DNA from 2 places in the Pseudarthrobacter sp. L19 genome. Region 1 is predicted to be linked to the other one. Evidence: riboswitches for the same ligand, from Rfam matches in the RefSeq annotation. Region 1 holds a riboswitch; the other holds the start of a gene.

What was found. Region 1 has a riboswitch for cyclic di-AMP ahead of ACRQ5B_RS13330 (NlpC/P60 family protein). Riboswitches for the same ligand answer to the same signal wherever they lie in the genome.
Region 2: it holds a riboswitch for cyclic di-AMP, as region 1 does, so the genes downstream of both, ACRQ5B_RS02740 (peptidoglycan DD-metalloendopeptidase family protein) here and ACRQ5B_RS13330 (NlpC/P60 family protein) in region 1, are expected to answer to the same signal.

The regions. Positions count from the first base shown of each region.
Region 1 is NZ_CP193935.1:2,777,353-2,788,567, reverse strand. Features, by position in the region: gene ACRQ5B_RS13340 (cupin domain-containing protein) at 1-161, shown strand, start outside; gene ACRQ5B_RS13335 (dihydrofolate reductase family protein) at 171-671, shown strand; gene ACRQ5B_RS13330 (NlpC/P60 family protein) at 844-1,605, opposite strand; cyclic di-AMP (ydaO/yuaA leader) riboswitch at 1,608-1,802, opposite strand; gene ACRQ5B_RS13325 (hypothetical protein) at 1,936-2,187, shown strand; gene ACRQ5B_RS13320 (DNA alkylation repair protein) at 2,217-2,849, opposite strand; partial or broken gene ACRQ5B_RS13315 (GNAT family N-acetyltransferase) at 2,889-3,403, opposite strand; gene ACRQ5B_RS13310 (FAD-dependent oxidoreductase) at 3,400-4,794, opposite strand; gene ACRQ5B_RS13305 (arsenate reductase ArsC) at 4,797-5,213, opposite strand; gene arsB (ACR3 family arsenite efflux transporter) at 5,238-6,335, opposite strand; gene ACRQ5B_RS13295 (ArsR/SmtB family transcription factor) at 6,441-6,791, shown strand; gene ACRQ5B_RS13290 (MFS transporter) at 7,032-8,294, shown strand; gene ACRQ5B_RS13285 (Gfo/Idh/MocA family protein) at 8,345-9,379, shown strand; gene ACRQ5B_RS13280 (RNA polymerase sigma factor) at 10,305-10,874, opposite strand; gene ACRQ5B_RS13275 (DUF4397 domain-containing protein) at 11,001-11,215, opposite strand, start outside.
Region 2 is NZ_CP193935.1:609,863-621,077, reverse strand. Features, by position in the region: gene ACRQ5B_RS02780 (DNA repair helicase XPB) at 1-1,157, opposite strand, end outside; gene ACRQ5B_RS02775 (helicase-associated domain-containing protein) at 1,154-3,664, opposite strand; gene ACRQ5B_RS02770 (hypothetical protein) at 3,675-3,908, opposite strand; gene ACRQ5B_RS02765 (cold-shock protein) at 4,086-4,469, shown strand; gene ACRQ5B_RS02760 (DUF3027 domain-containing protein) at 4,480-5,130, shown strand; gene ACRQ5B_RS02755 (MFS transporter) at 5,173-6,504, shown strand; gene serC (phosphoserine transaminase) at 6,530-7,660, opposite strand; partial or broken gene ACRQ5B_RS02745 (metal-dependent transcriptional regulator) at 7,914-8,608, shown strand; cyclic di-AMP (ydaO/yuaA leader) riboswitch at 8,738-8,969, shown strand; gene ACRQ5B_RS02740 (peptidoglycan DD-metalloendopeptidase family protein) at 8,974-9,792, shown strand; cyclic di-AMP (ydaO/yuaA leader) riboswitch at 9,940-10,098, shown strand; gene ACRQ5B_RS02735 (NlpC/P60 family protein) at 10,365-11,138, shown strand.

The sequences.
Region 1 (11,215 bases):
GCCAGCTGACCGTCGAGACCACCGACGGCAACCGGGTGGAGATCGCCGGCGGCCACTCCTACACCATCCCGCCGGGGCACGATGCGTGGGTCGAGGGCGGGGACGCGTTCGTGGGGATCGAATTCGTCAGTGCCGCGGGCTTCGGGAAGCCCGGCGGATAGGACGGATCCTTGCGGAAGATCATCCTGTCCTTCCAGGTCTCCCTCGACGGCTTCATGGAGGGCCCGCACGCGGACATCAGCTGGCACCGGGTGGATGCCGAACTGCATGAGCACTTCAACGACCAGCTGCGCACCATGGGCGCGTTCCTGGACGGCCGGGTCACCTACGAGCTGATGGCCGGGTACTGGCCGACGGCGGACCAGGACCCGGACTGCCCTCCCGCCATCGCGGACTTCGCCGCCATCTGGCGGGAGATGCCCAAGTACGTCTACTCCCGCACGCTGCCGGAGGAGGCCGGCTGGTACACCACGGTGGTGCGCGAGGTCGACGCCGGGCAGGTGCGGGCGCTCAAGGCCGCCCCCGGCGGCGACCTGGCCCTCGGCGGGGCGGAGTTGGCCGATTCCTTCCGCCGGCTCGGGCTGATCGACGAGTACTGGATCTACGTCCACCCGGTACTGGTGGGCCGCGGAACGCCGCTGTTCAAGGCCGCGGACTCCCCACCGGCCTGACGCTGCTGGAGAGCCGGGCGTTCGACAACGGCGTCGTCCTCCTGCGGTACGCGGCAGACAACGACACGGCAGACAGCGTAACCGCAGACAACGAAACCTCTAACAACGAAACCGGCGTCCGGCAGCCGTGAGGGGCTGCCGGGCGCCGGCCCGGTACTGCTGAACGCGCGGGTTACGCCCCGGCGCGGACGAAGGTCACGCTGCCGGTGGCGGTCAGCCAGGACAGCGGGTGCACGATCGTCTGGTTGGAGCCGTTCATGCCGCCGCTGATCGCCTGGCCGTTGCCGGCGTAGATGGCGACGTGGCCGGACTGGACGATCATGTCGCCCGGCTGCGGGTCGGAGACGACCTTGCCGTAATTGAGGAACTGCTGCGGGCCGAGGTCGCCCACGGGGATACCTGCGGCGCCGAGCGCCTTCTCCACCATCGCGGTGCAGTCCTGCGTGATGCCGATCTGGCTGTACGCGGCGGAAAGCATGGCGGCGTTGACGCCACCGGCGGGGGCGGCGGCCGGAGCCGGCGCCGGGGCTGCGGCCTGGACGGCCACCTTCGCCACCGGGGCGGCCGGGGCCTTGGCCACGGGGGCCTTGGCCACCGCGGGCGCGGCGGCAGGGGCCGGAGCCGGGGCCTCGACGACGGGCGCCGGGGTGGTGGCGACGGCCGGGCGGTCGAAGCTGATCTGCACTGCAGAGTCGGCGGTCACCGGGGCGGAAACCTTGCCGGCGACGTCGGCGTGCGAGACGGGTGCGGATTCCCGTTCGGCGGGGACGTTGCCGGCGGCGTTGGCCGCCATGCCGCTGGTCAGGACCAGGCCGGAGGCGGCGAGGACGACGGCAGCCTGCCGGCCCACGGTGCCGGTCGCCGCGGCGAAGGCGGCACCCCGACCGGTGGTTGCGGTGGTGCCGGGGCGCGCGTCAGTAGAGCGTGAAATCATGATGTACCTCTCCCAAAGCCTGCGAGGTGAGCTGTCGGATTCGGATGGGAGACACCCGGCCGCGGGTCCGTCTGGGCGGACACTGCGCGGCTTCACCCCAAGACCCGCCCGTGGGCAGGTCGCGATTGGTTTCCCCGTCTCTGCCAGCTGGTTGCGAGGATGCCCTGGACCGCGGCAGAGTTAGGCAATCGGTCCGGGGGCGCCCGTCTCGGAAACCAACGGGCACCTCTCCACAGTAACGGCCATCCTCCCGAATGTCACATTAAGGTAACGGCGGAGGCGTCCCGGCGGGGTTACGATGATCCCACCATGTCCCGAGCGGAGGGTCCGATGAATCCCCATTGTGTCGCGATCTGCCAGCTGAGCGATCAGCCGCAGGAAGACTTCGACGTGAACACCGAACTGCTGGTTCTCGAGGGGAAGGAGATCCACGTCGCCACCTGGGATGCCGAGCCGCGCGACGGCGGTTTCGACCTGCACGTGCTGAACGACAGGGTGGACGCGCTGGGCTTCATGGTGGTGACGGACTGGGAGTTCCTGGACGGCAAGGCCTACGCCGTCGTGGAGCGCCGGCCCGCCTGAGCACCCTCCGCTTCGCGCGGCCACCATCCCTAGGCTTCGCCGCCCGCTTCCCGTTCGACGCGCTCGACGGCGGCCCTCACGATCTCCGCCGCCCCGCCGTCGGGGCGGCTATCCGCAGTGCCGTTGGCCAGGGCCGCACGGCGCCGGAACCGCGCCCAGTCCCCGGCGCCCTTGCGGAGTTCCCGCAGCGGAGCCAGCAGGGCAGCGCGGCGCAGCCAGGGGTCGGGGTCGCGGAGCCACCGGTCCAGGACGGCCTCGGAGCGGGTCCGGGCCTGCCCGCCCAGCCCGGCAATGAGCGGCCCCACCACGTCCACCGCCAGCGGGTCCGCGAGGTCTGGCAGGTGTGCGCCGCGGAGGAAGCCCTCGATTCGGGTCAGGTCCGAATTGTCCAGGTGCCGCAGGGCCGACTGCAGGAGCACGACAGCGGCCAGGCGGCGCTCGAACACGGGCACGGCCCACAGTTCCGAACTGAGCGCGGTGAGACCGTCCCGGTCCAGTTCCCGGTACCGGCGGAGCGCGTCCCGGACGGTGCCCCGGACGGCGCCAACGGAGGCGCCGTAGACCGAGAGCCCGGGCCCGAAGCGGTCCTGCTCGGCCTCGGCGCGCTGCCAGGAACTCTCGCGCTGCAGTGTCGCGTCTATGAAGTCACCGGCCTCGCTCACCGTCCCATTCTTCCGCACCGGCTGTGAGCCCGCGTCCGGCTAGTGGTCGGGGCTGCGGTACTCCACCAGGACGGTGTCACGCCACTGCCCGGCGAGCGGCCCGCAGGACATCAGGCCGATCCGGCGCCGGGTGCCCACCACGGTGAATCCCAGGCGTTCGTGCAGGGCCAGGGAAGCGGTGTTCTCCGGGAAGATGGTCGACTGGATGGTCCAGATACCGGCCTCTTCGCAGCGGCCGATGAGCGCTGCGAGGAGCCGCGCTCCGTGGCCGCGGCCCCGCGCGGGGCGGCGAGGTAGAGCGAGTGTTCCACCACGCCGCGGTAGACGGGGCGGGAGGTCACCGGCGAGACGGCGGCCCAGCCGAGCACGGCGCCGTCGTCTTCCAGCACCAGGCGGACGTCCGGGAGGCGTCCGGCGTCGAAGCTCTCCCAGGACGGCGGCTCCGCCTCGAAGGTCGCATGGCCGGTGGCGATGCCCTCGGCCCAGATATCCCGGACGGCGGGCCAGTCGGCGGGTGTCAGATCCCTGATCCGGAGGCCCGCCCCGGCGCTCATCCGGCGTCCGCTTCGCCGCTGCGCCCGTGCAGCAATCCCGTGGGAAAACCGAGGAGGACCGGCTCCGGTGCGGTGCAGCAGCCGCCGCCTGCTCCGGCTGGCGCCGGCGTCCCGGCTGCGGCGGGCGTATCGCAGCTGCTGCCGGTGTCCGTGGAGCAAACTCCGGTCTCCGGCAGCTCCAGGTGGACGGTGTCCGCTGCCTCCCGGTCGCCGGCCAACGCCGCGGCCACGGAACGCACCTGCTCGTAGCCGGTGGCGAGCAGGAAGGTGGGGGCGCGGCCATAGGACTTCATGCCCACGATGTAGAAGTCTTCCTCCGGATGCGCCAGCATCCGCGCCCCGTGCGGTTCCACGGTGCCGCAGGAGTGGAACTCCGGGTCGATCAGCGGCGCGAGCTGCCGCGGCGCCTCCACGCCCGGGTCAAGGTCCAGCCGGAGCTCGCGCAGGATCTCCAGGTCGGGCCGGAACCCGGTGGCGGGGACGACGACGTCGGCTGTCAACGTGCGTCCATCGGTGGCGGTGAGTGTGACCATGGTGCCGTCGGCGGAGACGGCGGCGGTCCCGAACCGGGTGTGCAACTGCACGGTTCCGTCCTTGACGAGCCCACGGAGCCGGCTGCCGAGCAGGCCCCGGGCGGCGAGTCCGTCGGCGTCGCCGCCGCCATAGACCTTGGCCGCGGAGGCGCCGCGGACGGCCCAGAGGATCCGGGTGCCGGGCTCTTGGGCGGCCAGGTCGGCAAGATTGATCAGGGTGTTGGCGGCGGAGTGCCCGGCCCCGACCACGACGGCGGTGCGGCCGGCGAAGATTTCACGGTCGCGGCCCAGCACGTCCGGCAGCGGCGCGGAGATCCGGGCAGAGGCGGCCCCCTCGCCGCGGGCCGGCAGGCCGGAGGTACCCAGCGGATTGCGGGTACTCCATGTGCCGGAGGCATCGATAACGGCGGCGGCCCGCACCTCGCGGGTTCCGCCCCCGGCCTCCTCGATCCGGAGCAGGAACGGCGTTCCGGCGCGGTTCCGGCTGTGCGTCTTGTCCAGGCCCTCCCGGGTGACGGCGGTAACGCGGGAGCCGGTGTGCAGGCGGCCGGCGATCTCAGACAGCGCGGCCAGCGGTTCCAGGTACCGCTCAATGAGGTCCCCGCCGGTGGGCAAGCCTGAGGGCTTCGGCGCCTCCCAGCCGGAGGCGGCGAGCAGCCGGGCTGCCGCGGCGTCGATGTTGTACTGCCACGGCGAGAACAGCCGTATGTGGCGCCACTGCCGGATGGCGTCCGCCGGGGCTTCGCCGGCCTCGAAAATCACGGGTTCGAGGCCGCGCTCGAGCAGGTGCGCCGCCGCGGCGAGTCCTACGGGACCGGCGCCAATGATGGCAACGGGAAGGGATCCGGTGGCGGCCATGGTCAGGCCTCCTTCAGGGACGCAATGAGTGCCTCGATGCGGGCCTTGATCTCGTCGCGGATAGGCCGGACCGACTCCACGCCCTTGCCGGCCGGGTCGGCGAGTTCCCAGTCCTCGTAGCGCTTGCCGGGGAAGATCGGGCAGGTGTCGCCGCAGCCCATGGTGATGACGACGTCGGATTCCTTGACGGCCTCGGTGGTGAGGATCTTGGGGATCTCGGCCGACATGTCGATGCCGACCTCGGCCATGGCCTCGACGGCGGCGGGGTTGACCTTGTCCGCCGGCGCGGACCCGGCGGACCGGACCTCGATGGCGCTGTTGGAGAGGGTGGTGAGGAAGGCGGCGGCCATCTGCGAGCGGCCGGCGTTGTGGACGCAGACAAAGAGGACGGAGGGTTTCTTGGCGGTTTCGGTGCTCATGGGATCTCCTGAAGATTCTTGAGGTCAGACGGAAGGCGTAGCGGGGGCGAAGAAGCGCTTGCGGGCCCAGAGGGCGGCGTAGACAAGTGCCACCAGGGCGGGAACTTCGATCAGGGGCCCGACGACGCCGGCCAGCGCCTGCCCGGACGTGACGCCGAAGGTCCCGATCGCCACGGCGATGGCGAGTTCGAAGTTGTTGCCCGCGGCCGTGAACGCCAGGGTGGTGGTTTTCGCGTAGCCCAGGCCGAGACCCTTGCCGATGGCCATCCCGGCGCCGAAGACCACCAGGAAGTAGACCAGCAGCGGCACGGCAATCCGGAGCACGTCCAGGGGCCGGGAGGTAATGGTGCCGCCCTGGAGGGCGAACAGCAGGGTGATGGTGAAGAGGAGGCCGTACAGCGCCCAGGGGCCGAGCTTGGGCAGGAACGTTCCCTCGTACCAGTCACGGCCGCGGGCGCGTTCGCCGATGGTGCGGGTGAGGAACCCGGCCAGCAGCGGGATGCCGAGGAACACCAGCACGGAACCGGTGATGGCCCAGAAGGAGAAGCCGGCGCTGGTGGGGGGTAGCCCCAGCCAGGACGGCAGGAGCTGAAGGTAGAACCAGCCCAGCGCACCGAAGGCGATGACCTGGAAGACGGAGTTGATGGCCACCAGAACGGCCGCGGCCTCCCGGTCGCCGCAGGCGAGGTCGTTCCAGATCATCACCATGGCAATGCACCGCGCCAGGCCCACGATGATCAGGCCGGTACGGTATTCGGGCAGGTCCGGGATGAAGATCCAGGCCAGGGCGAACATGAACGCCGGCGCCAGGATCCAGTTGAGTACCAGGGACGTGACCATGAGCTTCCGGTCGCCGATGACGCGGTGCGCCTGGTCGTAACGGACCTTCGCCAGCACCGGGTACATCATCACGAGCAGGCCGACGGCGATCGGCAGCGAGACTTCGCCGATCTTCACGGCGTCGAGCGCGGTGTTCAGGCCCGGGATGACACTGCCCAGCAGCAGGCCCAGGGCCATCGCGGAGACGATCCACACGGGTAGGAACCTGTCCAGGGTGGAAAGCCTGCCGACGACGGCGGACTCACCTTCACGGGTGGGCGACGGGTCAGTCTGGGTGCTCACGGGGCTCCTGGTGAGTGAAGGGATGCGCGATAGAGATCGAAACTTGTCGATATGAAGTATCGGCGGCTATATCGACGAATGTCAATCTATGGGCATAATGAGGGCATGACCTCGCTGGACATTCTTGATCAGGCCTCCGCCGGGAGCTGCTGCACGCCCTCCGCCACCCCGGCCCTGGGACCGGACGAGGCCCGGCGCAGCGCGTCGGTCTTCAAGGCGCTCGCCGACCCGAACCGGCTGCGGCTGCTCTCGATCGTGAAGGGCTCCGGGGAGGGCGAAGCCTGCGTCTGCGACCTGACCGAACCGCTGGGCCTGAGTCAGCCCACCGTTTCCCACCATCTGAAGATCCTGGTCGACGCAGGCCTCCTGCACCGTGAGAAGCGGGGCACCTGGGCCTATTATTCTCTTGTCCCGGGGGCGATCGCCGGAACCGCCGGACTCGTCGAATCCCTCTAGGGATCCACCGCCGGGCAGCCGGGCTCCGCAAGCGCCGACCGGTCTTGTGAAAAATACCCCTAGGGGTATTATTGGAGGGCGGGTATCCGTCCGGAGCCCCGGCACCACAACTTTTGAGGAGAACACCATGTGCAGTCCCGTTCGATGCAACACCTGCGGAAAGATCACCTGGGCTGGCTGCGGCGAGCACGTCGACTCCGTGATGGCCAACGTTCCCGCTGAACAGCGCTGCACCTGCAAGTGACCACCCGGCCGGTACGGGAGCACCCTCCGCGGCAGGCGTCGCAGCGGAAGGTGCTCTCCGTGCTGGTGGGCGGCCAGGTCCTCGGCGGCATCGGCATGGGCGCCACCCTGTCCCTGGGATCGCTGCTCGCAGCCCAGCTGTCCGGGTCCCCGGCCTGGGCCGGCACCGCGGCGACCATGAGCACCCTCGGCGCCGCCCTGGCCGCCATCCCGCTCTCGCGCCTGGCGCTGGCGCGCGGCCGAAGGGTATCCCTCTCCACCGGCGCCCTGATTGCCTGCCTCGGCGCCGCCACGGCCATTAGCTCCGCGGCGCTCGGCATCTTCCCGCTGCTCTTGCTGGGCCTGATGCTGCTGGGCTCGGGCTCGGCGGTCAACCTCCAGGCCCGGTTCGCGGCCACCGACCTCGCCACCACGGGCACCCGCGCCCGCGACCTGTCCGTCGTCGTCTGGTCCACCACCGTCGGAGCCGTCCTCGGCCCCAACCTCTTCGGCCCCGGTGAGGCCGTGGGTGCCGCCCTCGGCCTGCCGCCCATGACCGGCGCCTTCGCCTTCTCCGTCGCCGGCCAGCTGGCAGCCGCGGCCGTCTACCTCACCGGGCTTCGGCCCGACCCGCTTCTGCAGTCCCTCAGTGCCGGCGCCCGCACCGAGGCTCCGGAGCCGCCGCAGACCGGCCGGCAGATCCTCCGGCGGAACACCCGGGCCCGCTACGCCGTCGCCGTCGTCGCCCTCAGCCACGCCACCATGGTGGCGCTGATGTCCATGACGCCCATCCACCTCCGCGAGCACGGCGCCAGCCTGACCATTGTGGGCTTCACCATCAGCCTGCACATCGCCGGCATGTATGCACTCTCCCCCGTCTTCGGCTGGCTCGCGGACCGCGCCGGCCGCGTGCCCGTGGTCCTGGCGGGCCAGGCGACGCTGCTGGCCTCGCTTCTGATCGCCGGCCTCTACTCCGATTCGCAGGCCGGCGTCACGGTCAGCCTGATCCTGCTGGGCCTGGGCTGGTCCGCCTCCGTGGTGGCCGGCTCCGCGATGGTGGCCGAATCCGTGGCCGGCCAGGACCGGCCCGCCTTGCAGGGCATTTCGGACCTGAGCATGAACGCCGCCGGCGCCCTGGGCGGTGCGCTGGCCGGGCCCGTGCTGACCGCGGCGGGCTACTCCGGCCTGGGCTTCCTGGCCATGGTGCTGGTGGCGATCGTGCTGGCCTGGACCGGCCTGAGGGCCCGCGCAGACCGCACCGCTACCCCGGCGGTGCGGTAGCGTCGTTCCCAGGCCAGCCGCAACCCGCGGCCGCACGCAAGGGAGCTCAGATGCCAGACGCCACCACCCCTCCGCAGCGCTCCGCCCCCGCCGGCGGCGCCCGGCCCGTCCGCTGGGGCATCCTCGGGACCGGCCTCATCGCCGGCCTGCAGACCTCGGACCTGGTCGAACACGGCTTCAGCGTCCAGGCGGTCGGCTCCCGCGCCGCGGACACCGCCCGCGGGTTTGCGGACCGCTTCGGCCTGGCCACGGCGCACTCCAGCTACGAGGCGCTGGCCACCGATCCCGAGGTCGACGTCGTCTACGTTTCCTCGCCGCACCCGTTCCACTATGAGCACGCGATGCTCGCCCTGGACGCCGGCAACCACGTCCTGGTGGAGAAGCCGTTCGCCATGAACGCCCGGCAAGCCCGGCATGTCACCGAGGCGGCGGCGTCCAAGGGTCTGGTGGCGCTGGAGGCGATGTGGACCCGCTACCTGCCGCACATGGTCCGGATCCGGGACCTGATCGGCTCCGGCGCGCTCGGGGAGGTCCGGACCCTGCTGGCGGACCACACCCAGAACCTGCCCAAGGACCCGGCCCACCGGCTCAACGACCCTGCCCTCGGCGGCGGGGCCCTGCTGGACCTGGGGATCTACCCGGTGTCCTTTGCCTTCGACGTGCTGGGCGCGCCGGAGCGGATCCAGGCCTCGGCCAGCATGACCGCCACCGGAGTGGACCGCCAGACCGCCATGATCTTCGACTATGCGCGGGGGCAGCAGGCCGTCCTGCACTGCGCCCTGGACACCGCGGGCCCCAACCGCGCCGCGGTCCTGGGCACCGGCGGCCGGATCGAAATCGACCCGGTCTGGTACACGCCCACGGGCTTTAGCCGCTTCGACGACGCCGGCACGCTGGTGGAGCGCTTCGAGGAACCGGTCACGGGGCGGGGCATGCAGTACCAGGCGTGGGAGATGGAGCGCCTGATCGCTGCCGGCGCTACCGGAAACGAGATCCTCCCGCCGGTGGAAACCGTGGGCATCATGGCGGCCCTGGACTCGGTGCGGGAGCGGATCGGCCTCCGTTACGCCGCCGACGGCGACTAGGACCGGGTCACCCCCGGTTTGGCACCACTTTGGGGCCGGCTGCCGGAACCGCCGGGTCCATCGGTCAGCCCTTGAGTGACAGCTTCCCCGGGCCAGGCTGTCCGCGGAGTGGGCCGGATCGCCGTCGTAGGGTTCGTCGGAGACATCCAGCACCGGGTAGGCCTTCAGGTCCAGCCCGCCGGGCACAACGAAGGCCTGGCTTCCCTCTCCGAGGACGCCCAGGCTGACCATCCTGGACAGGTCCGCGGAGCCCAGCCACACCTCGCGGTAGCCGGTGAGCTGCTGCTCCGGGAGGGTGACCACCACCTGCCGGGTCCCGTCGGGCAGTTGCTCCACCAGGGCGTTGCCGCGGGCGGAGTGCCCGCCCAGCGGGGTCAGGACGGCCTCACCGATCACGGCCGCTGTGGGGCCGGTGCCCGGGGCCGGACTGGTGCTGGGAGCGGGACCGGCCGACGGGGTGGACTGGCCGAGCACACTCCAGGCCGTCCACGCACCGGCGGCACCGAGCAGGATCCCGGCCGCCGCGCCGAGCAGCCATGGGGAACGGCGGGGCAGCCGGCCAGAGGACCCGGTCCGCGGCGGATCCTCCGGTGGCGGACCCGCTGGCCGCAGATCCCCTGAGTGCCGCAACGGTGCCGGGTCGTAGTCCGGCCGGTCGTCGGTCATCGGGTCGGCGGCGAGCGGGTCGGCCGCCAGCGGGTCGGGGGCGAGCGCCGGCGCCAGGCCCAGCGTCCCGTGGATCGCGGTCCAGTTGTGTCCGCCCGGTGCCACCAGCTCCGCCCCCGCGGGATCGACCCTCGCCGCGGCGACGGTCCGCCGGAACCCCTCCAGGAGGCCCCGGCATTCCCCGCAGCCGGCCAGGTGACTGGTTTCAGCAGCGGTAGTGTCGCGCTCGCCGAGAGCCAGCAGGGCGAGAAGATCCTCGTCACAATGCGCCATGTTCCGCCTCCAGCCGGGAACGCAGGCGGGCCAGGCTGCGGCGGATGTGGCTCTTGACCGTGCCGAGCGGGAGATTCAGCCGGGACGAGATCTGGTCGTGGGTCAGGTCCTCGTAGAAAGCCAGGCGCATGATCCGGGCCTGCGGGTCTCCCAGGCGGTCCAGCTCATCCTCCAGGGTGAGCCGGTCCGCGAGCGCCTCGGCCGTGGGCTTGCCGGCGGCATCGGCCGGTACCGGCACCAGGTGCAGGGCGGCCTGTTCGAGGTCGCGGCGGTGGGCCCGGGCCGAGAGAGCGTCGTAGATCTTGTTCCGCGTAATCCCTACCAGCCAGGCAGGCAACCGGGCAGTCTCGGGGCGGTAGCTTGTTCTCGACTTCCACGCGCGGATGAAAACCTCCTGGGTGACGTCGTCTGCGGCGCCGTGCTCGCACAGTGCCCGGAGCGCGAGCGTGTGGATCAGGGGTGCGAGCAGGCGGTAGGCCTCGGCCAGGGCCCACTCCTCCCCCTGCGCGAAGGCATGGTCGATGCTGGCGTCCCATTCGCGTACGACAGCCTCCACCGTGTGCCTTTCGAGCGACAGTGAGACCGTGGAACGTCATTATTCCCACTCGGCGGAGGCGCTGCAATGGTCTAAGGTCCGGGCGGACCGCAGCATGCGGCCGCCCGGACCCGGACGGGGCCGCGCCTAGTCGTGCTTCTGGGACTTCACCACCTGGACCGCCAGGGCAAGGTTCTTGTCCGCCAGGCTTCCCCAGGCATAGACGATGGTGTTCTCACCGGCGGTGACCGTGACGGGCGCCGGTCCAATCAGCGCCTCGGTGCTGCCGGCGGCTGCCACGGACGCCTCCACCGTTCCGGCGTCGAGGGTGAGCTTCTTCTGATCGGGGTTCTCAAGGCCCT
Region 2 (11,215 bases), 1.3 Mb from region 1:
TTGTCGGCGTCGTCGGCCATGGCGTACGCCACCCGCTCGTCCCGCGGCAGGTCCACCCGGACCTCCACGCAGTCGGCCGGAGCGATGTAACCCTGCGCCTCGATATCTTTCCACGGGGCGTCGTAGCGCTTGGGCCCGATCAGGCTGAAGACCTCGCCCTCGCGGCCGTCCTCGCGCACCAGGGTGGCCGTAAGCCCCAGCCGGCGCCGGGCCTGCAGGTCCGCGGTCATCCGGAAAATGGGTGCCGGCAGCAGGTGGACCTCGTCGTAGATGATCAAACCCCAGTCGTTGCCGTCGACCAGTTCCAGGTGCGGGTAGAGGCCGCCGCGTTTGGTGGTGAGCACCTGGTAGGTGGCTATGGTCACCGGCCGGACCTCCTTGACGGAGCCGGAATATTCGCCGATTTCCTCCTCGGTCAGGGAGGTGCGCTTGAGCAGCTCGTCCTTCCACTGCCGGGCCGAGACGGTGTTTGTGACCAGGATGAGCGTGGTGGTGGAACTGGTGGCCATCGCGGCGGCGCCCACCAGGGTCTTGCCGGCGCCGCAGGGGAGCACGACGACGCCGCTGCCGCCGGCCCAGAAGTTCTCCGTGGCCAGTTGCTGGTAGGGCCGGAGTTTCCAGCCGTTCTCGTCCAGCATGATCGGGTGCGGGGTCCCGTCCACGTAGCCGGCCAGGTCCTCGGCGGGCCAGCCGAGCTTCAAGAGCAGCTGCTTGAGCTGACCGCGCTGGGAGGAATGGACCACCACGGTGTCCGCATCGATCCGTGGGCCGAGCAGCGGCGCGATCTTCTTCGCGCGGCTGATCTCCTCGAGGACCGGGTAGTCGGAGGTGCGCATGACCAGGCCGTGCTGGGAGTCCTTCTCCAGCCGCAGCCGCCCGTACCGGGACATGGTCTCCTCGATGTCGATCAGGAGGGCGTGCGGCACCGGAAAACGGGAGTACTTCAGCAGCGTGTCCAGCACCTTTTCGGCGTCCAGGCCCGCGGCCCGCGCGTTCCAGAGGCCCAGCGGCGTCAGACGGTAGCTGTGCACGTGCTCGGGGGCGCGTTCGAGTTCGGCAAAGGCTGCGATGGCGTGGCGGGCCTCGGTGGCCAGCTCGTGGTCGACCTCCAGCAGGATGGTCTTGTCGCTCTGGACGATCAGCGGTCCGTCATTCACGGGAGCAGTTCCTCGGTGGCCTCGACATCAATGATCCGGTGGACGGACAGGACCCGTTCGGTCTCCCTCGCGGGGTCGAACACGCGGACCCGTCCGCCACTCACAGCAAGCGGAACAACGCGCTCGCGGGTGGCATTCCCGAGGCCGTCGACCACGTTCATCATCACCGCCTGCTTCAACCGGATCGCCCGGTGCAGGGTTTCCAGTCCCAGCTGGGTGCTCGCCTCGGCCGCCGTCCCCGCGGCGCCGGGACCGCCCGGACCCTGCGGGGAGCCAAGTCCGGTGCCGCCGCCCGGGTGCCCGCCGCGGAGCACCGCGAGCTGGGCGTCGACGTCGGCGTCCTCGGGGGCCGACCGCGGCGCCGTGTAGACGGGGCGGGCGCTCCCGGGGGCGGCGGCGCTGCGCCGCAGACGGACGACGGCGGACGCGGCGTCGTCGAGGGAGGGCGTCATGCCCAGTCCGCGCATCACCTGGGCCGCGTCCCGGGGAGCGGCCGTGGAGACCAGGACCGTCGGGGCGAGGCGGACCAGTCCGAGTCCCGCGGCGGCGGGGGCGTTGAGCAGTTCCAGGAGCGCCGTCTCGTCCTCGCTCTGGATGAAACTGGACGCCGGTCCCACCCGCAGCCGTGCGTGGCGGGACGCGGTGTCCTCGATCAGGTACTCCAGCGGCTGCGGCACCGCGGTGGCCGAGTGCGTCCGGAGGAATTCCAGCAGGCCCGGGGCGTCCTGGCCGGCGTCGAGCGCGCGCCGGATGGAGGCGACCGAGAACCGGTAGATGGTCGCCGGGCCCTGGCCCTCGGCGTCGGCCATGGCCAGCAGCTTCTCGCTCAGCTCCGGGTCCAGATAACCGGGGGCGACGGCGGTCAGGTCGGCCTGGAGCAGCACGTGGTTCACGGCCGCCGGCAGATGTTCTCCAAGGATGCCGAGCGCCGTCTCCGGATGGTCCAGGGCGATCTCGGCGCCGATCTGGCTCAGCGCCCCGGAACCCACCAGGCCCAGCATCTCCGCCTCCGCCAGCACGCCGCGGATCAGCGAGCTGAAGCGGCGGGCCATCCGTGGCTGCGACCAGTCGGCACGTTCCAGCACCGCCGCGGCGTCCAGCACCGGGGCCTGGCCGTCCGCGGCACCGGCCTCGGCCGTGAGCTCCTGCAGGATCTCCAGGATCCGTTTGCGCACCACCGGAGCGTCCGGCCGCTGGGCCTCGGCGGAGAGCGCGTTGATAGTGCCGGCGGCCCTCGGAGGCCGGCCCGCCGGGGCGGACGCCCCGCCGGCCGGCTGGCCCACGAGGGAGGGGACGCGTTCGCTGGAGAGCCAGGCGTTGACCAGCCACAGCCATTGCTCCTGCCGAGGCAGGGTCAGCCATTCCAGCTGCTCGGGCTGGACCCAGGCCGAGCTGTCCACGTCGAGCCGGAGCAGCCCGGCCAAGGCGCACAGTTCCACCAGCACCCCGGCTTCCGGGAGCCCGATCCGGAGCGTGTCCGCGAGCCGCTTCATTTCCCGGACGCCGACGCCGCCGCTGCGGAGCGTGACCAGGGGCTGGGTGTGGACGGCGTGCAGCAGTTCGCCGGCGAGCCGGAGGGTCTCGGCGATCGCGCCGAGCGCCGCGTTCCGGCGCAGCGCGGCGCTGGTCAGGCCCAGGTTCGGCACCGGCGGGGCCAGGGCGAAGTGGTCGATCACGTACCCGCCGCGCAGGGCCAGCCCCACGCTGTGCGGCAGTTCCACGTGCGCGGCGTCCAGCGGGACCAGCAGGCCTCGGGCCAGCAGCCAGTCAACTGGCCCGGCGTCGGCTGTCTCGGTCAGCACGGACACGCGGCGCTGCGCCTGCGGAACGGCGCCCATGGCCCAGTTCCCGAACCGGTCCAGCAGCGCGGCGGTCCGGGCCGGGGCGTGGGAGAGCAGGTCCTGCAGCGCCTCGGGCGAGCCGGTCCAGTGCTGCAGGGCGAGGGCGGCGTCCATCGGGGTGTCCGCCGGCGCGATCCCCGCCCCGGACTGGTGCAGCTCGGCCACCAGCTGGACCACCCGCTGCGCGAACGCCGGCTGCAGGCGCACGAGCTCGGTGTAGCTGCGGCCAAGGCCTGCCGGATAGATGCCGATGACATCCTTCAGGCTGCCCACCGGCAGATAGTGGCGTTGCCGTGCCGCCGATGCCGCGGTGCCGTGCGGCGGGTCGGCCCGGTGCACGAGGGCCAGGTCCTGGAGCGAGGCCAGCAGCCGGTCCAGCGCTGCCACGGTGGAGCCCTTGATCAGGCGCTTGAGGGTGGCGGCCGAGGCACTGTGGCCGGTGTCGGCGTTGGTGCACAGGTGCAGCGCCTCCAGCACCTGCATCTGCGGCCGGTTAAGCCGTTCCAAGGCGCGTTGGACGCTGACGCGGCCGCTGGCCCGGGCGGCCAGCGCGGCGAAGTCGGGGACGGCGGGGATCATCAGGTCAGGCCGCGCGGCGAACAGGGCGCGCAGCGACTCGTCGCTGCGCGCCTGCAGGTCCTCGCCGAGCGCGCGGATCTGGGACATGGGGTCTCCGTCAGCCCCTGCCGAGGCCGCGGGCGCGGCGGCGGGCGATGACGGCGTCGAGCACCAGGAGGGCCATCAGCAGGAACGCGGCCGGCAGGCCGTACAGCGCGGCCGAGGTCAGCCAGACCGGCGCCACGGCGTTGCCGGCGGCCAAGGCGATCACCGCGCCGAAGGCGGCCAGGGAAAGGACGGCGACGACGGCGGCGAGGATCAGCAGGGAGCGCCGGAGACGCTGTGGAGTCATGACAGCAACGCTAACAGTCCGCCTGCATCCGCGCCTCAAGCCCTCAAATCTGCCCGGGCACGATAACCTTGAAGGAACAGACCAACACGGTCGGGGCGGTCATACCCTGAACCCGCACATCGGTGCGGATGCGGTGACCGCCGGCCGCGTCCCAGCAGAACGAAGAAGGTTGATTACGTGCCTACCGGCAAGGTCAAGTGGTATGACAAGGAAAAAGGCTTCGGATTCCTCGCGGGCGAGGACGGCCAGGAGGTCTTCTTGCCCAAGTCCGCATTGCCCGAGGGCGTCGTTGAGCTGAAGGCCGGAACCCGGGTTGAGTTCGGCGTGGCCGACGGCCGTAAGGGCGCCCAGGCCCTGGGCCTGCGGGTGCTGGACAAGACTCCGTCGATCGCCAAGGCGAAGCGGCCCAGCGCCAAGGACCTCGCGCCCCTGGTCCAGGACCTGGTGACGGTGCTGGACAACCTCTCCGGCACCCTGTCCGCCGGCAAGTACCCCGAGGGCAACAAGGCGAAGGCTATTGCCGCCGCCCTGCGCAAGGTTGCCGACGAGCTGGACGCGTAGGGTCCGGCCGATGACTGCGGAACCTGAAGAGACCGGCTACCCGGTGCCCGACGCCGGACGGAAGCCGGCGGCCAAGGCGTCCGCCGCCGGAGCGAAGGGCACCAAGTCGGCGGCCAAACCGCGCTACGGCGTGCCCGTGTGGCGTGTGGGCAAGCCCGACGCCTTCCTGGCCGCGTCCGTCGACGTCGCCCGTGCCGCGGTGGAGGGCATCGCCGAGCCCGGGCAGGTAGGCCGCCACCTGGCGGCCAAGAGCGAGGGTGACCGCCTGGTGACCCATTTGTTCGAATCCAAGCTCCCCGGCTACGGCGGCTGGCAGTGGTACGCCGTGCTGACCCGCAACTCCCGCTCCAAGGTTGTGACGGTGGATGAGCTGGGCCTGCTGCCCTCGGAGGACTCCATCCTGGCCCCCGAGTGGGTGCCGTGGGCCGAACGCGTCCGGCCCGAGGACGCCCAGCCCGACGACGGCCACGAGGACGCCGGGGCTGAGCACCGGGACGAGTCCGACGCCGAGGCTGACCATGCCGGCAGCCCCGACGCCTCCCAGGACGACGCAGCGGACGATGACGCTCCCGCTGAGTCCGGGACCGTCGTGACGGACGAACCCGGGGACGAACACGACGAACGCGCAGCGGACGCCCGGTCCGCCGGCGGGACCGACTAGCGGTTTGGCGGCGTTCAGGGCGGAGCAGCGGGAGGACCTTCCATGAGGTCCACCTTCAAATCGCTGCACATCCTGAACTACCGCATCTGGTTCCTCGGGGCCCTGGTCTCGAACATCGGCACCTGGATGCAGCGGACCGCCCAGGACTGGCTGGTCTTCGACCACCTGAGCCACCAGGACGCCGGGGCCATGGGCATCACCATGGCCCTCCAGCTGGGACCCCAGCTGTTCCTCGCCCCGGTCGCCGGCCTGGTGGCCGACCGCTTCAACCGCAAGACCCTCCTGAACCTCACCCAGTCGGCCATGGCGCTGCTGAGCGCCCTGCTGGGCGCGCTGGTGCTCTCGGGGGCGGCGCAGCTCTGGCACGTGTACATTTTCGCCCTGTTGCTGGGCGTCGTCTCGGCCGTCGACGCCCCGGTCCGCCAGACCTTCGTTTCTGAACTGGTCAAGGACGACTACCTGCCCAACGCCGTCGCCCTCAACAGCGCCTCCTTCAACGTCGCCCGGATGATCGGGCCCGCGGTCGCCGGTGTCCTGACCGTCGCGATCGGGCCCGGCTGGGTGTTCCTGGTCAACACCCTGACTTTCGTAGCACTGCTGGCCAGCCTCGCCCGGATCCCGACAGCATCCCTGCGGAAACTCCCCAAGGCGCGTGGCGGCAAGGGCCGGATCCGGGAGGGCCTGCGCTACGTGCGGTACCGGCCGGACATCGTGATCGTCCTCGTGGCGGTCTTCATCGTCGGAACCCTGGGCCTGAACTTCGTGCTGTTCATCGCCGCGATGGTGGGCACCGAGTTCGGCCTGGACGCCGGCGCCTTCGGCCTGATGAACTCGATCATGGCCATCGGCTCGGTCGCCGGGGCCCTGCTCTCCGCCGGCCGGGGCCGCCCGCGGATGCGGATGATCTTCGGGGCCGCCGGGGTCTTCGGCATAACCTCCGGGCTGGCCGCGCTGGCCCCGAACTACTTCTGGTACGGCGTGGCCCTGGTGCCGGTGGGCCTGTGTGCCATCACCATGATGACCAGCGCCAACGGCTACGTGCAGACCACCACGGACCCGGCGATGCGCGGCCGGGTGATGGCCCTGTACATGGCGATCTTCATGGGCGGAACACCCATCGGGGCACCGTTCGTGGGCTGGGTGGCAAACGTCGCCGGCCCGCGCTGGTCCATGGGCGTGGCCGCCGCCGCCGGCGTGGGAGCGGCCCTGATCGGGATGGTCTGGATCATCCGGGCACGCCACCTGCGGATCGCCTTCAACCGGCGGGCCGGCGGCCTGCGCTTTTTCCGGCTGGTGCCCGGCGGGGCGATCGGCACGGCAGACGACGACGGCGTCGTCCGGGCGGTAAACCCCGACGACGCCGCCAGCCGCTAGGCCGCCCCGGAGGGCGGCTGCGGGCCTACTTCGCCAGCTCCGCCACGACGTAGTCGATGCACTCCAGCAGGGCCGACACGTCGTCCGGCTCGATCGCCACGAAGGTCGCGATCCGCAGCTGGTTACGGCCCAGCTTCCGGTACGGCTCGGTGTCGACGATCCCGTTGGCGCGCAGCACCTTGGCGATCGCGGCCGCGTCGACCGACTCGTCGAAGTCGATCGTGGCGATCACGTTGGAGCGGTCCGCCGGATCCGAGACGAACGGGGTGGCAACGCCCGATGCCTCGGCCCAGCGGTAGATCCGTCCGGCGGAGTCGGCGGTGCGTGCCGCGGCGAAGTCCAGGCCGCCGCTGGCGTTGAGCCAGCGCACCTGCGCGTCCAGGGTCACCAGGGTGGCCAACGCGGGGGTGTTATAGGTCTGGTTCAGCCGCGAGTTGTCGATGGCGGTCTGCAGGTCCAGGAAGTCCGGGATCCAGCGGCCGGACGCCTTGACCCGCGCGGCCCGCTCCAGGGCCGCGGGGGAAAACAGGCCGAGCCACAGCCCGCCGTCGGAGGCAAAGTTCTTCTGCGGCGCGAAGTAGTAGACGTCGGACTCGGCGACGTCGACATCCAGGCCGCCGGCGGCGGAGGTCGCGTCGACCAGGACCAGCGAGCCCTCGTCCGCGCCGGCCACCCGACGGACCGGGGCGGCCACACCTGTGGAGGTCTCATTCTGCGGCCAGGCGTAGACGTCCACGCCGGCCTCCGCCCGAGCCTCGGGCCGGGTGCCCGGCTCCGCCTTGATGATCGAGGACTCGGCCAGGAAGGGCGCCTTGTTCGTGGCGGCGGCGAACTTGGAGCCGAACTCGCCGAAGGAGAGGTGCTGTGCCTTGTTCTCTACGAGCCCGAAGCTGGCGATATCCCAGAACGCCGTCGAGCCGCCCACGCCCAGGACCACCTCGTAGCCCTCGGGGGCGCGGAAGAAGTCGCTGAGGCCGGAACGGACCGAGCCCACCAGGTTCTTGACCGGGGCCTGGCGGTGCGAGGTGCCGAGCAGGGTGGCCGAGGCCGATGCCAGGGCCTCCATCTGTTCCGGGCGCACCTTCGAGGGCCCGGCGCCAAACCGGCCGTCCTTGGGAAGAAGGTTCGCGGGGATGGTGATGCTGGTGTCGCTCACAATGGCTCCAATGGTCGGCTGGGTGCGAGAGGTGGCTGGTCGGCCGGTAAGGACCGCTTCCATTCTGCCCGACGGCGGCCCCGGCGCCGGAAAGCGGGCTGTCATAGTCCGGTCAGGAAGCCGGCTCTAAAATTATCCGGAGTAATTCACAATAGGCTAGGCTGTCGGGAGCGTATGGCGGATCCCGGGTGGCCGCGCCCCGCACGTTGTACGGTGGAATGACGCAAGGACGGCGCTCAAGGAGCTGAGCTGGATGACGGATCTGATCGACACTACGGAGATGTATCTTCGGACCATTCTGGAGCTTGAGGAAGAGAACATCGTCGCGCTCCGGGCCCGCATTGCCGAACGACTCCGCCACTCCGGACCCACCGTCTCCCAGACCGTCGGCCGGATGGAACGGGACGGGCTGGTCGTGGTCTCCGGCGACCGCCACCTGGAACTGACTGAGGTGGGCCGGCGGCGCGCCACCGAGGTGATGCGCAAGCACCGCCTCGCCGAACGACTGCTGGCTGACGTGATCGGCCTGGACTGGGCGTACGTCCACGAGGAAGCCTGCCGCTGGGAGCACGTGATGAGCGAACGGGTCGAGCGCCGGATCTTCGAGATGCTCGACCACCCCACGGTCTCCCCTACGGCAACCCCATCCCGGGCCTCGCCGAACTGGGCGGCCTGCCGACGGCGGAACAGGCCGACGGCGTCGTCAACCTCCTGGACGCCATGGCGGGATATGCCGCGGGCTCCCGCATCACCGTGAGCCGGCTTGCCGAACCCATCCAGGTGGAACCCGAACTGCTGGTGCAGCTGGACGAGGGCGGTATCCGGCCCGGCGCCACCGTCTCGCTGGAGCGGGTGGGGGAGTACATCTCCGTCCGCGTCCCGGACATTGAGGGCGCGCTCGAACTGCCGCCCGAGGTTGCCGCCCACGTTTTCGTTACCCGGGGGTAGTGCGACGCGGAAGCATACCGTAAGTGTGCTGTTTACTAGCCCGTCTAGGAGATAACGAAATTATTACTACGGGCCTTAATCCCCTATAGTTATCGACTAGTACCGAGACTAAAGCGTTACCTGATCCGAAGCCGAGCTCTGCCAGCGGATCAGGGTGCGAATCACCTTCTGGCAGAGGCGGGGGAACCACTACCGGCCGGTAATTCCGGCCTCGGGGTGAAGTCCGCTAGCGGCAAGCGAACTCTCTGAGGACACTCTTTCCGGGTGCCTCTCTGCCTGGATGCTTGCGTCGGCGGACCGGGTCTATGAACTCTCTGACCCGAATCCGACAGCTAACTTCGCAGGCTTTTTCAGAGAGGAACCACTTGAGCACGCAGACCGTCCGCGGGCGCCGCCGCGCCGCCGGCCCCGCTCCGGAGCCGCGCCCCGCCGTCGACGTCACCGTCCCGCGCCCCCGCGATGCGCACCGGGACGAGCGCCGCGGCCGGCGCAGTCCGATCCGCCAGGTCGCGGACTTCGCCGCCGTCACCGGAATGGGCCAGAAGGCCGGAATGACCCTGGCCGCCGCCGGCATCGCACTCACCGTGGCCGTCCCGGTGACCGGCCCCGCGCTGGCCGTCGACGCCCCCACCGCGGGGTCCGTCTCCGCCGCGGCCCAGCCCGAGGTCAAGGCCGCCGCAGCCCAGATCGACTTCAACCGCACCGCCGTCACCACCAAGGGTGACCCGGACGGGAAGCTCAAGCAGCTGCTCAGCGCGCAGTCCGTTGGCTCCATCACCCGCGCCGCATCCGCGGGGACGCTCGGCGCCCCGCTGGACACCATGATCACGGCGTCGCCCTTCGGCTACCGGGTCAGCCCCATCACCGGCGCGGTCGGCGAATTCCACCGCGGCCAGGATTACGCCGCGCAGTGCGGCACAGCCGTCCATGCCGCCGCGAGCGGCACCGTAACTTTCTCCGGCTGGCACCCCTACGGGGGCGGCAACCGGATTGTGGTCGACCATGGCAATGGCCTGGAGACCACGTATAACCACTTGTCGTCATCCAGCGTCCACGTCGGCCAAAAGGTCTCCCGTGGCGATGTGATTGCGATGAGCGGAACAACCGGTGCCTCCACCGGCTGCCACCTCCACTTCGAGGTGATGGTCAACGGGGACGTCGTTGATCCGCTGGGCTGGCTCTAAAAGAGCCCACCGCAATGCTCACACTTCCGTGACACGCCGTGATCTGAATGTGACATTGAGTCCGAACTGTTGTACCGTATGAAGCACGCCAACTTCACCGAAGTTGGCGCTCTTGAGTGGATTGCCTAACTCTGCCACCGCTCAAGGTCCGTTCGCATGACATCGTCTGGCAGGGGCGGGGGAACCAATTTTGGTCTTCGCAAGAAGACCTAGGGGTTAAGTCGCAAAGCTTCCCAGGAAGCGGAGCGGCCGGGTGACTCCCATCCGAATCCGACAGCTCACCTCGTAGGCATTGGGAGAGGCTACTTTCGTGTCTTCACGCCACAATGCTGCGCGTTTTCGCGCTGGCGAGGCTCAGTCGAGCCCGCTGATGACCATGCACCGCGTTGCCCTTGCCGGCGCCCGGGATGGTTCACGCAATGCAGTTACTGCTTTTGGCGCGTCTTCGCAGTACACCCTTCGCTAAAGAAACCCGTTTCGGGGCGATCCGGCGTACCCCCAAGATGCCGGAGCGTCCTTAGTCCCGCCTGTTCAAGAGCGCGGACACAAAGGATCACGAAAGAGAGAACTAAATGACTACTCGTGCAACCATTGCACGCCACCGCGCGGAGGTCACCAAGACCAACTCGCTGGCTGTCATTGCCAAGGCCGTCGGCGACAACGCCGGTGGCATGGGTCGCCAGGCTGCGGTTATCGCTGCTGCCTCCGGCCTGGTCCTGACCAGCGGTATCGCGGCCAACGCCGCCGAGACCAACGTTCAGCGCGAATCCACCTCTGCTTCCGCCACCGAGGTTCAGTCCACCGCTCCGGCCACCATCTCGGCGGCCTCCAGCATCGCCATCTCCTACGAGAAGCCTGCTGTGACCACCGCGGCCGCCCCCGTCGTCGAGGCCCCGAAGCCCGTCGTCAAGGTGCAGGAAGCTGACACCACCACCGCCAACACCGCCGCAGCCACCCCGGCCGCCGGCACCGCGGTCAACGCGTCCGTCGCCACCAAGGCTCCGGCCGCCACCAGCGGCATGGGCGCCTCGATCGCCGCCGCCGCTTACGCCCAGATCGGCGTGTCCCAGGACTGCACCATGCTGGCCACCAACGCCCTGGCCGCCGTCGGCATCCACTACCACGGCTGGCCGGCAGGTTACCTGTCCCTGGGCCGCACCGTCAGCGCCGCCGAAGCGCAGCCGGGTGACCTCGCGTACTACCAGAACGGCGGCATGGGCATGGCCCACATCGCCGTTTACGTCGGCAACGGCATGGCCGTCCACGGCGGCTGGAACGGCGGCACCACCGCCCTCTACAGTGTCAACGTCGGTTCCGGCCCGGTCTTCATCCGCGTCGGCGGCTAAGACCCCCGCTTCCCGCGAAGCTTCGAGAAGGACCCCTGCCACCGGCTGGGGTCCTTCTCTGCTGACCGCGTGCCAGC